2 linked regions of the Priestia megaterium genome follow. Each later gene encodes a partner of the first gene's protein in a complex. Links are inferred from orthologs where the notes say so. Each region holds a gene or a part of one and is shown in the gene's direction. Other genes may lie near its edges. The genes, in order: smc and CEQ83_RS21190.

Region 1 (4,414 bases):
AATTAATGAAGGTGCTTTTTCTCATGTGATGGATTTCAAAAGCCAGCTTCAAGAAGTGATTCAACGTGATGGAGTTGGACAATTAGAATACAAAGTTTTGCAAGAAAAAGGTCCAGCGCATAATCGCGAATTCTTATCTCGCGTATCGTTAAATGGTGAAGAGCTCGGCGTTGGTGTAGGCCGTTCGAAAAAAGAAGCAGAGCAAAAAGCAGCTCAAGTAGCTATTACGAAAATTAGAGCAAGTCAAACGAAATAAAATGATCCCCCTCTTAACGCATTCGTTATAAAGGGGGATTTGCTATGAAAAGATTACATGTGTGAGGGGGGATTTCTATGTTCCTCAAACGATTAGATATTGCAGGGTTCAAATCGTTTGCAGAAAAAGTATCGATAGATTTTGTGCCAGGTGTAACGGCGGTAGTAGGACCGAATGGGAGCGGAAAAAGCAACATTACGGATGCTATACGCTGGGTGCTTGGAGAACAGTCAGCCAAATCGCTTCGTGGAGGGAAAATGGAGGACATTATTTTTGCAGGAAGCGAATCACGCCGTGCGGTAAACGTGGCTGACGTAACGCTGACTTTGGAAAATGATGACCAGTTTCTCCCGCTTGATTATCATGAAGTTAGTATTACAAGGCGCGTGTACCGCTCAGGAGACAGTGAATTTTTTATTAACAACCAGCCGTGCCGTTTAAAAGATATTGTCGATTTATTTATGGACTCAGGACTTGGAAGAGAAGCTTTTTCGATTATCAGTCAAGGAAAAGTAGAAGAAGTACTAAGCAGTAAATCTGACGAGCGCCGTAAAATTTTTGAAGAAGCAGCAGGTGTATTAAAATACAAAACGCGTAAACGAAAAGCGGAGCTTCGGCTTCTCGAAACGCAAGAAAATTTAAATCGAGTAGTAGATATTCTTCATGAAATTGAAGGTCAGTTAGAGCCTTTACAGATTCAATCGTCTATTGCAAAAGATTATTTGCAGAAAAAAGAAGAATTAGAGCACATTGATGTGGCTGTTACGGTATTTGAAGTTGAAGATCTTCATCAGAAATGGGAAAAATTAAAAGCTGAAATGGCTCAGCACGAGCAGCTTGAAGAATCTCTCGCGACCAATATTCGCACGCGTGAAGGAGAAATCCAGACCCTTCGTTCGCATATTCAGCAAATTGATGAACAGCTAGACTCTTTACATAAAAAACTACTATATGTAAGTGAAGAAGTAGAAAAGCTAGAAGGCAAAAAAGAAGTATTAAAAGAGCGTAAGAAAAATGCTTTTCAAAATAAAGAGCAGCTGGAACGTTTAGTAAAAGAGTATACTCATAAGCATCAAGAGCTAAGTAAAGCAAAAGACAGCGAAGGAAAAGATCTTGAGCAATCTCAAAAAGAAGTGCAAGAGATACGTCTGAAGCTTACTGAGCAGGAACAGTTGTTCAGGCAGTACAGTGAGAATCTAGAAGAAAAACTGGAACAGATGAAAAGCGAATATTTTGAATTAGCGAACGCTCAAACATCCGCTCGAAATGAAATTTCATTTTTAGAGCAGCAAAAAATGCAAACGTTTGAAAAAGAGCAGCGCTTAACAAAATCCAACGAGCAATACGTCGAACAGCGCCGTGAATTAGCGCAGCGAAAAGAAGCGGCGATCAAAAGGCTCGCTCAGTTTCGTCAAGAGCTTCAGCAGGCTGTACAAGTGTATAAGCAGCAAGGAGAGAAGCTTGAGTCATTAAGGCAAGCCTATCGTAAACAAGAGTCTACGCTTTATCAAGCTTATCAGTACGTGCAACAGACAAAATCACGAAAAGAAATGCTTGAAGAGATGCAAGAAGACTATGAAGGTTATTTTCACGGTGTAAAAGAAGTATTAAAAGCGCGTGATGGGAAGCTTGCAGGTATTAAAGGTGCCATTGCTGAGCTAATTAATGTCCCAAAAGAGTATGAAACAGCGCTTGAAATTGCGCTTGGAGGAGCAGCTCAGCACATTGTCGTTCAAGACGAACAAAGTGCCCGTCAGGCAATTGGCTTTTTGAAACAAAACGGTTACGGAAGAGCTACATTTTTACCACTGACGTCTGTAAAAGACCGTTATGTTCCGGCTCAAACTATTTCTATGCTAGAGAGTCACGAAGCGTATGTAGGAATCGCTTCATCTCTTGTTAAATACGAAGCTACTTACGACCGAGTTATTAAAAATTTGCTTGGAACCGTTATTGTTGTCAATGATTTAAAAGGCGCGAATGAACTTGCCCGCCTTGTGCAGCATCGCTATCGTTTTGTGACCGTTAAAGGGGATGTGGTCAACCCCGGTGGTTCGATGACAGGCGGTTCAATGAAGCAAAAGTCCAACTCTTTGTTAGGCCGTCAGCGTGAAGTGGAAGCCATTACGGCAAAAATAGAAGAGATGGAACAAAAGACGCTTGTGCTCGAGCAAGATGTGAAAGATAAAAAGTCACAGATTGAAGAGCTTCAACAGGAAATTAATAAACAGCAGGCATTTGTGGAACGCTTGAAAGACAAAGAGCAGGAATCTGACCGAGAAGTAAAGCAAATTGACATCGAAGAAAAAGCAGTGAATGACCGCTTAACCATGTATGATCATGATATTGCTAGCTTTAGACAAGATCAAACAAGCTTGTCCGCTCGAATTGATGAGCTGCATACGAGTTTGCAGGGAAATCAGCAGCAGGCAAATGTATTAGAGAAAAACATTGAAGAGTTAGCTGCACGCAAGCATACACAGCAAACGTCTAAAGAAACGGTTCAACATGAGCTTACAGAAGTAAAAGTGCTTCTTGCGAAAAAAGAACAGTTCCTCACAAATCAGCAAGAAAAATACGAAAGAGTGTGCTTTGAGCTTGATCAAACCATTCAGCGTTTGTCTGAAGCTACAGATGATCTTTCTCTTTTAACGAGTGAAATCACGAGCAACGACTCGGGTGAACTTCAGCTCGAAGAAGCGGCGCATGAGCGAATAAAAGAAAAGACAGAAACGTTACAATTAATGGATGACTGCAGATCAGAGCGGTTGAAAGCCCAGAATAAGCTTGAAGACGAAGAAAGGGTTGTAAAAGAGCTCCAGCGTCAGTACAAACAAATTACGGATGCTTTAAAAGATGAAGAAGTCAAAATCAATCGAATTGACGTAGAGCTAGACAGCCGTCTCCAGCAGCTGACAGAAGAGTACGAAATTAGCTTTGAAGCAGCAAAAGAAAAGTATCCTTTAACATTAGATATTCAAGAAGCAAGGAAAAAAATCAAGCTCATTAAGCTGGCAATTGATGAATTAGGAACCGTAAACTTAGGTTCTATCGAACAATACGAACGCGTTTCAGAACGCTATGAATTTTTAAATACGCAGCGAGCTGACCTCGACGAAGCGAAAAATACCCTGTATCAAGTGATTGAAGAAATGGACGAGGAAATGAAGAAACGTTTTTCTGATACGTTCTCTCGTATCCGCAATGAATTTGGTACAGTGTTCTCTTCACTATTCGGAGGAGGAAAAGCGGATTTGAAATTAACAGATCCGAAAGATTTATTAAATACAGGAGTGGAAATTGTTGCCCAGCCTCCTGGGAAAAAACTGCAGAATCTAGGGTTGCTGTCAGGCGGCGAGCGTTCGTTAACAGCCATTGCCCTCCTGTTTTCTATTTTGAAAGTACGTCCGGTGCCGTTTTGTGTGCTAGATGAAGTGGAAGCGGCGCTTGATGAAGCGAACGTTCATCGCTTCGCTACGTATCTACGCAAATTTAGTAATCAAACACAGTTCATTGTTATTACTCACCGAAAAGGTACAATGGAAGAAGCTGACGTACTGTACGGTGTGACAATGCAAGAATCTGGCGTATCGAAATTAGTCTCTGTTCGTTTAGAAGAATCAAAGCAATATGTTTAACTCATAGAATGAAAGGGTGGTACGAATGAGCTTTTTTAAGAAATTAAAAGAAAAAATTACAATGCAAACGGATTCTGTTACACAAAAATTTAAAGATGGACTATCAAAAACACGCAATTCTTTTTCGGAACGTGTGAATGATCTAGTGTCTCGCTATCGTCAAGTAGACGAAGAGTTTTTTGAGGAATTAGAGGAAATTTTAATTAGCGCTGATGTCGGCGTGGCTACCGTGTTGGATTTAATTGATGACTTAAAATCGGAAGTGAAACGCCGTAATATTAAGGACCCTCAAGATGTACAGGCTGTCATCTCTGAGAAATTAATTGATATTTATGAATCTGGTGAAGAGCAGATTGGTGAATTAAATATGCAGCAAAATGATTTAACGGTTATTTTGTTTGTAGGGGTAAACGGCGTTGGGAAAACAACAACAATTGGGAAAATTGCACATAAATTCAAACAAGAAGGCAAAAAAGTCGTAATGGCGGCAGGAGATACGTTCCGTGCTGGTGCGATTGAG
Region 2 (3,131 bases), 160 kb from region 1 along the record:
CACCGCCAACAGGGCATTGGCAAAAAAATGATTAAAGCTCTTAAAGAAATGTATACGACTGCACAAATTAAGCCGAGTGAAATCATCGCTCCTTTTTATGAAAAGTGTCAGGCGGATGAATAAAGAAAAGCATGATTAGTTGAGGTGCGAAAGCGTCTTTCACATCTTAGTCATCATAAAACAACAGGTAGCTTCTAGCTACCTGTTGTTTTGTTTTGCCAATAAGTTCGCTTGTCTTTCCGCAATCACATCTGAACGATCTCGTGTACTGTGACGATGAACAATCGCATCATTTTGCAGATTAGAAGCTGATAACCAGACAAGCTGTTTATCAGTGCTTCTTCGTTTGCAAGCTCGTAATAATGCTGGATCTTCAATAGGTAAGTTAATGCTTTTATATGGCTGATAGGTATCGATTAAAGCTAATTGTTTGCGAAGAAGTTTAAGCAGTGAAGGATAATTAAGTCCAAGCTGTGCAATGTTTTCTTCTTCCTTCGTTAAAATTGCCAGTGCCTTTTGCATCGTTCTTTTGGCTCCGGCGAAATTTTGACGTCGATGATGATAGAGTGAAACAGCAATTTGAATAAGGCCAACCCAAATAATATTGCGGTGTCCTCTTTCGTCTTTTTTCCAGTGTTCTTCTAGCAGTTCATGACATTCAAAGTAATCCCGGTCGCCATGAAAATGAACTAAATAATCAATATAGGCTTGTGAATACAATCTTGTTCCCTCCTGGTAAGACTCTATATGTAGTGTATCACAAAAATTAGCTATTCATCAGCGCTGTGCCTTTAAAGAGACAAACGTGCTCAAGGTATGGCGAACACGTTTGTTTTTATTCAATATGTGTGGTTAGAAGCGTAAGCAAGAACAACCAACAATAATTAATAAAATAAACAGTACAACAATTAAAGCGAAACCGCTACCGTATCCACAAGATTTTTCACCCATGCGAGTTCCTCCTTCAGCCATTTGAAAATGTTATTACCTTGACATCATATGTATGTTTAAACTTTTTGTATGGGCAAATGACCTATTTTTACGTTAATTTGTATTGGACATGTGTCTATAATCCTCTATACTAATGATAGTGACGTTATATAAAGCAGCAGAAATGATAAGCAATTGAAAAGTGTTGGTGAGATAAAAGTGGAGTACAGTGTAAAAGTAGATGCGTTTGAAGGACCTTTAGATCTTCTTCTGCATTTGATTAACCGATTTGAAATTGATATTTACGATATCCCAGTAGCGACAATTACTGAGCAATATATGATGTTTATACATACAATGAATGAGCTTCAGCTAGACGTTGCCAGTGAGTATCTAGTCATGGCAGCAACTTTGCTTCAAATTAAAAGTAAAATGCTTCTGCCTACGTATGAAGAAGATATGGATGAAATTGAAATGGTCGATGAAGAAGATCCGCGTGAAGAATTGATGCAGCGCTTAATTGAATATCGAAAGTTTAAAGAAGCGGCAGTAGAGCTTCAAAAGCTGGAAGAAGACCAAAGTCATGTGTATACAAAACCTCCAAGTAATGTGCAAATAAATGCAGAAGAACGTACGCAGCCTCAGGACGAAGGATTGGATATATCACTGTATGATATGCTAAGTGCTTTTCAAAAGTTAATGAAACGAAAGCAAAACAAAAAGCCTATGCAGACGAAAATAGCAAGACAAGATATTCCAATTGACAAGCGCATGAGTGAAATTGTGAATGAATTAAAAGCCTTTAAAGGGAAAAAAAGTTTTTATCAGCTGTTTCCTTATCAAGAGCGTGATCATATTGTTGTAACGTTTTTAGCTGTGCTGGAATTAATGAAAGAAAATGAAATCGTTGTGGAACAGCAGCACAATCTAGACGAGCTTTATGTATCGTATCGAGAAAGGAATGAAGAGGAATGACAACGAATAATTTACATGCTATTATTGAGAGCTTACTTTTTGTTTCTGGTGATGAAGGTCTGTCTATTAGCCGGTTAGCTGAGATTATAGAAAAGCCTCATGAAGACATTCAAGGTGCTTTGGAAAGCTTAGAGCAAGAGTGTAAGTCCAGAGGAGTTACACTTGTTGAAATAGGCGGGGCCTATCAGCTTGTTACAAAAAAAGAGCATGCACCATATATTGAGAAGCTCGTAGAAGCTCCTGCTAATCAATCATTGTCACAAGCAGCGCTTGAAACGTTAGCTATTGTAGCTTATAAGCAGCCAATTACAAGAGCTGAAATCGAAGAGATTCGCGGAGTGAAAACGGAAAGACCTCTTCAAACTTTAATTGGAAAGGTTCTGTTAAAAGAAGTGGGACGAGCGGAAGGCGCAGGGCGTGCCATCTTATACGGAACGACAAAAGAATTTTTAGGCTATTTTGGGCTTAAAAGTATCGAAGAGCTGCCGCCGCTTCCAGAAGATTTGTTACAAGAAGGAACCGATCAAGAGGCAGATTTATTTTTTCAATCGTTTCAAGAAATGAAGTGAAACCGTAAAAGAACATAGAGTTTTTCTATGTTCTTTTTTGTATGGACAAATCTTTTCATTCATAACCAAAAAAGACGAGCATAAACTTGTACAAACAGGTAGAGGGACGGGGATGACATGAAAAGAAGCAAAAAAAGTATCATCTATCTATTTATTGTATTGCTATGTCTCAGCGGTTGGCCTTCCGTATCATCTGCAGCAGGGAGTGTAAGTGCTCATAGTGCTATTTTGATGGAACAGAAGTCAGGAAGAGTGTTATACGCTAAAAATGCAGATCAAGTTAGCCGAATTGCTAGCATCACAAAAATTATGACAGCAATACTGGCGATTGAATCTGGCAAAATAAATAAAAAAGTTACCGTTAGCCACAACGCAGTTGGCGTTGAAGGTTCTTCTGTGTATTTAGTTGAAGGTGAAAAAATAAAATTAAAAGATTTAGTGTATGGCTTGATGCTTCGCTCAGGTAATGATGCTGCTGTAGCTATCGCAGAAGCCGTTGGAGGAAGCGAAGATGGATTTGTTTATTTGATGAATAAAAAAGCAGAAGAAATTGGCATGACGAATACAACATTTCAAAATCCGCATGGATTAGACGATCATGAAAATCATCGCTCAACAGCGCACGATATGGCTCTGCTTATGCGCTATGCAATGAAT

Evidence for each region.
Region 2: the proteins of smc (region 1) and CEQ83_RS21190 are in contact, whole or in part, in a crystal structure (PDB 3ZGX), measured with the Bacillus subtilis proteins. The link is inferred for Priestia megaterium from one-to-one orthologs.

The regions. Positions count from the first base shown.
Region 1 is NZ_CP023317.1:3,986,060-3,990,473, reverse strand. The notes cover bases 1-4,094. They hold smc (chromosome segregation protein SMC), read left to right. Parts: upstream 1-333; coding sequence 334-3,894; downstream 3,895-4,094. Other genes in these bases: ftsY (signal recognition particle-docking protein FtsY), read left to right, coding at 3,920-4,094; rnc (ribonuclease III), read left to right, coding at 1-256. Outside these bases: more of ftsY, read left to right, coding at 4,095-4,414. UniProt on the Bacillus subtilis protein: Required for chromosome condensation and partitioning.
Region 2 is NZ_CP023317.1:4,145,934-4,149,064, reverse strand. The notes cover bases 217-3,027. They hold CEQ83_RS21190 (segregation/condensation protein A), read left to right. Parts: upstream 217-1,149; coding sequence 1,150-1,905; downstream 1,906-3,027. Other genes in these bases: CEQ83_RS21180 (D-alanyl-D-alanine carboxypeptidase family protein), read left to right, coding at 2,592-3,027; scpB (SMC-Scp complex subunit ScpB), read left to right, coding at 1,902-2,474; CEQ83_RS21195 (YjcZ family sporulation protein), read right to left, coding at 853-951; CEQ83_RS21200 (DUF309 domain-containing protein), read right to left, coding at 217-720. Outside these bases: CEQ83_RS21205 (GNAT family N-acetyltransferase), read left to right, coding at 1-123; more of CEQ83_RS21200, read right to left, coding at 199-216; more of CEQ83_RS21180, read left to right, coding at 3,028-3,131. UniProt on the Bacillus subtilis protein: Participates in chromosomal partition during cell division. May act via the formation of a condensin-like complex containing Smc and ScpB that pull DNA away from mid-cell into both cell halves.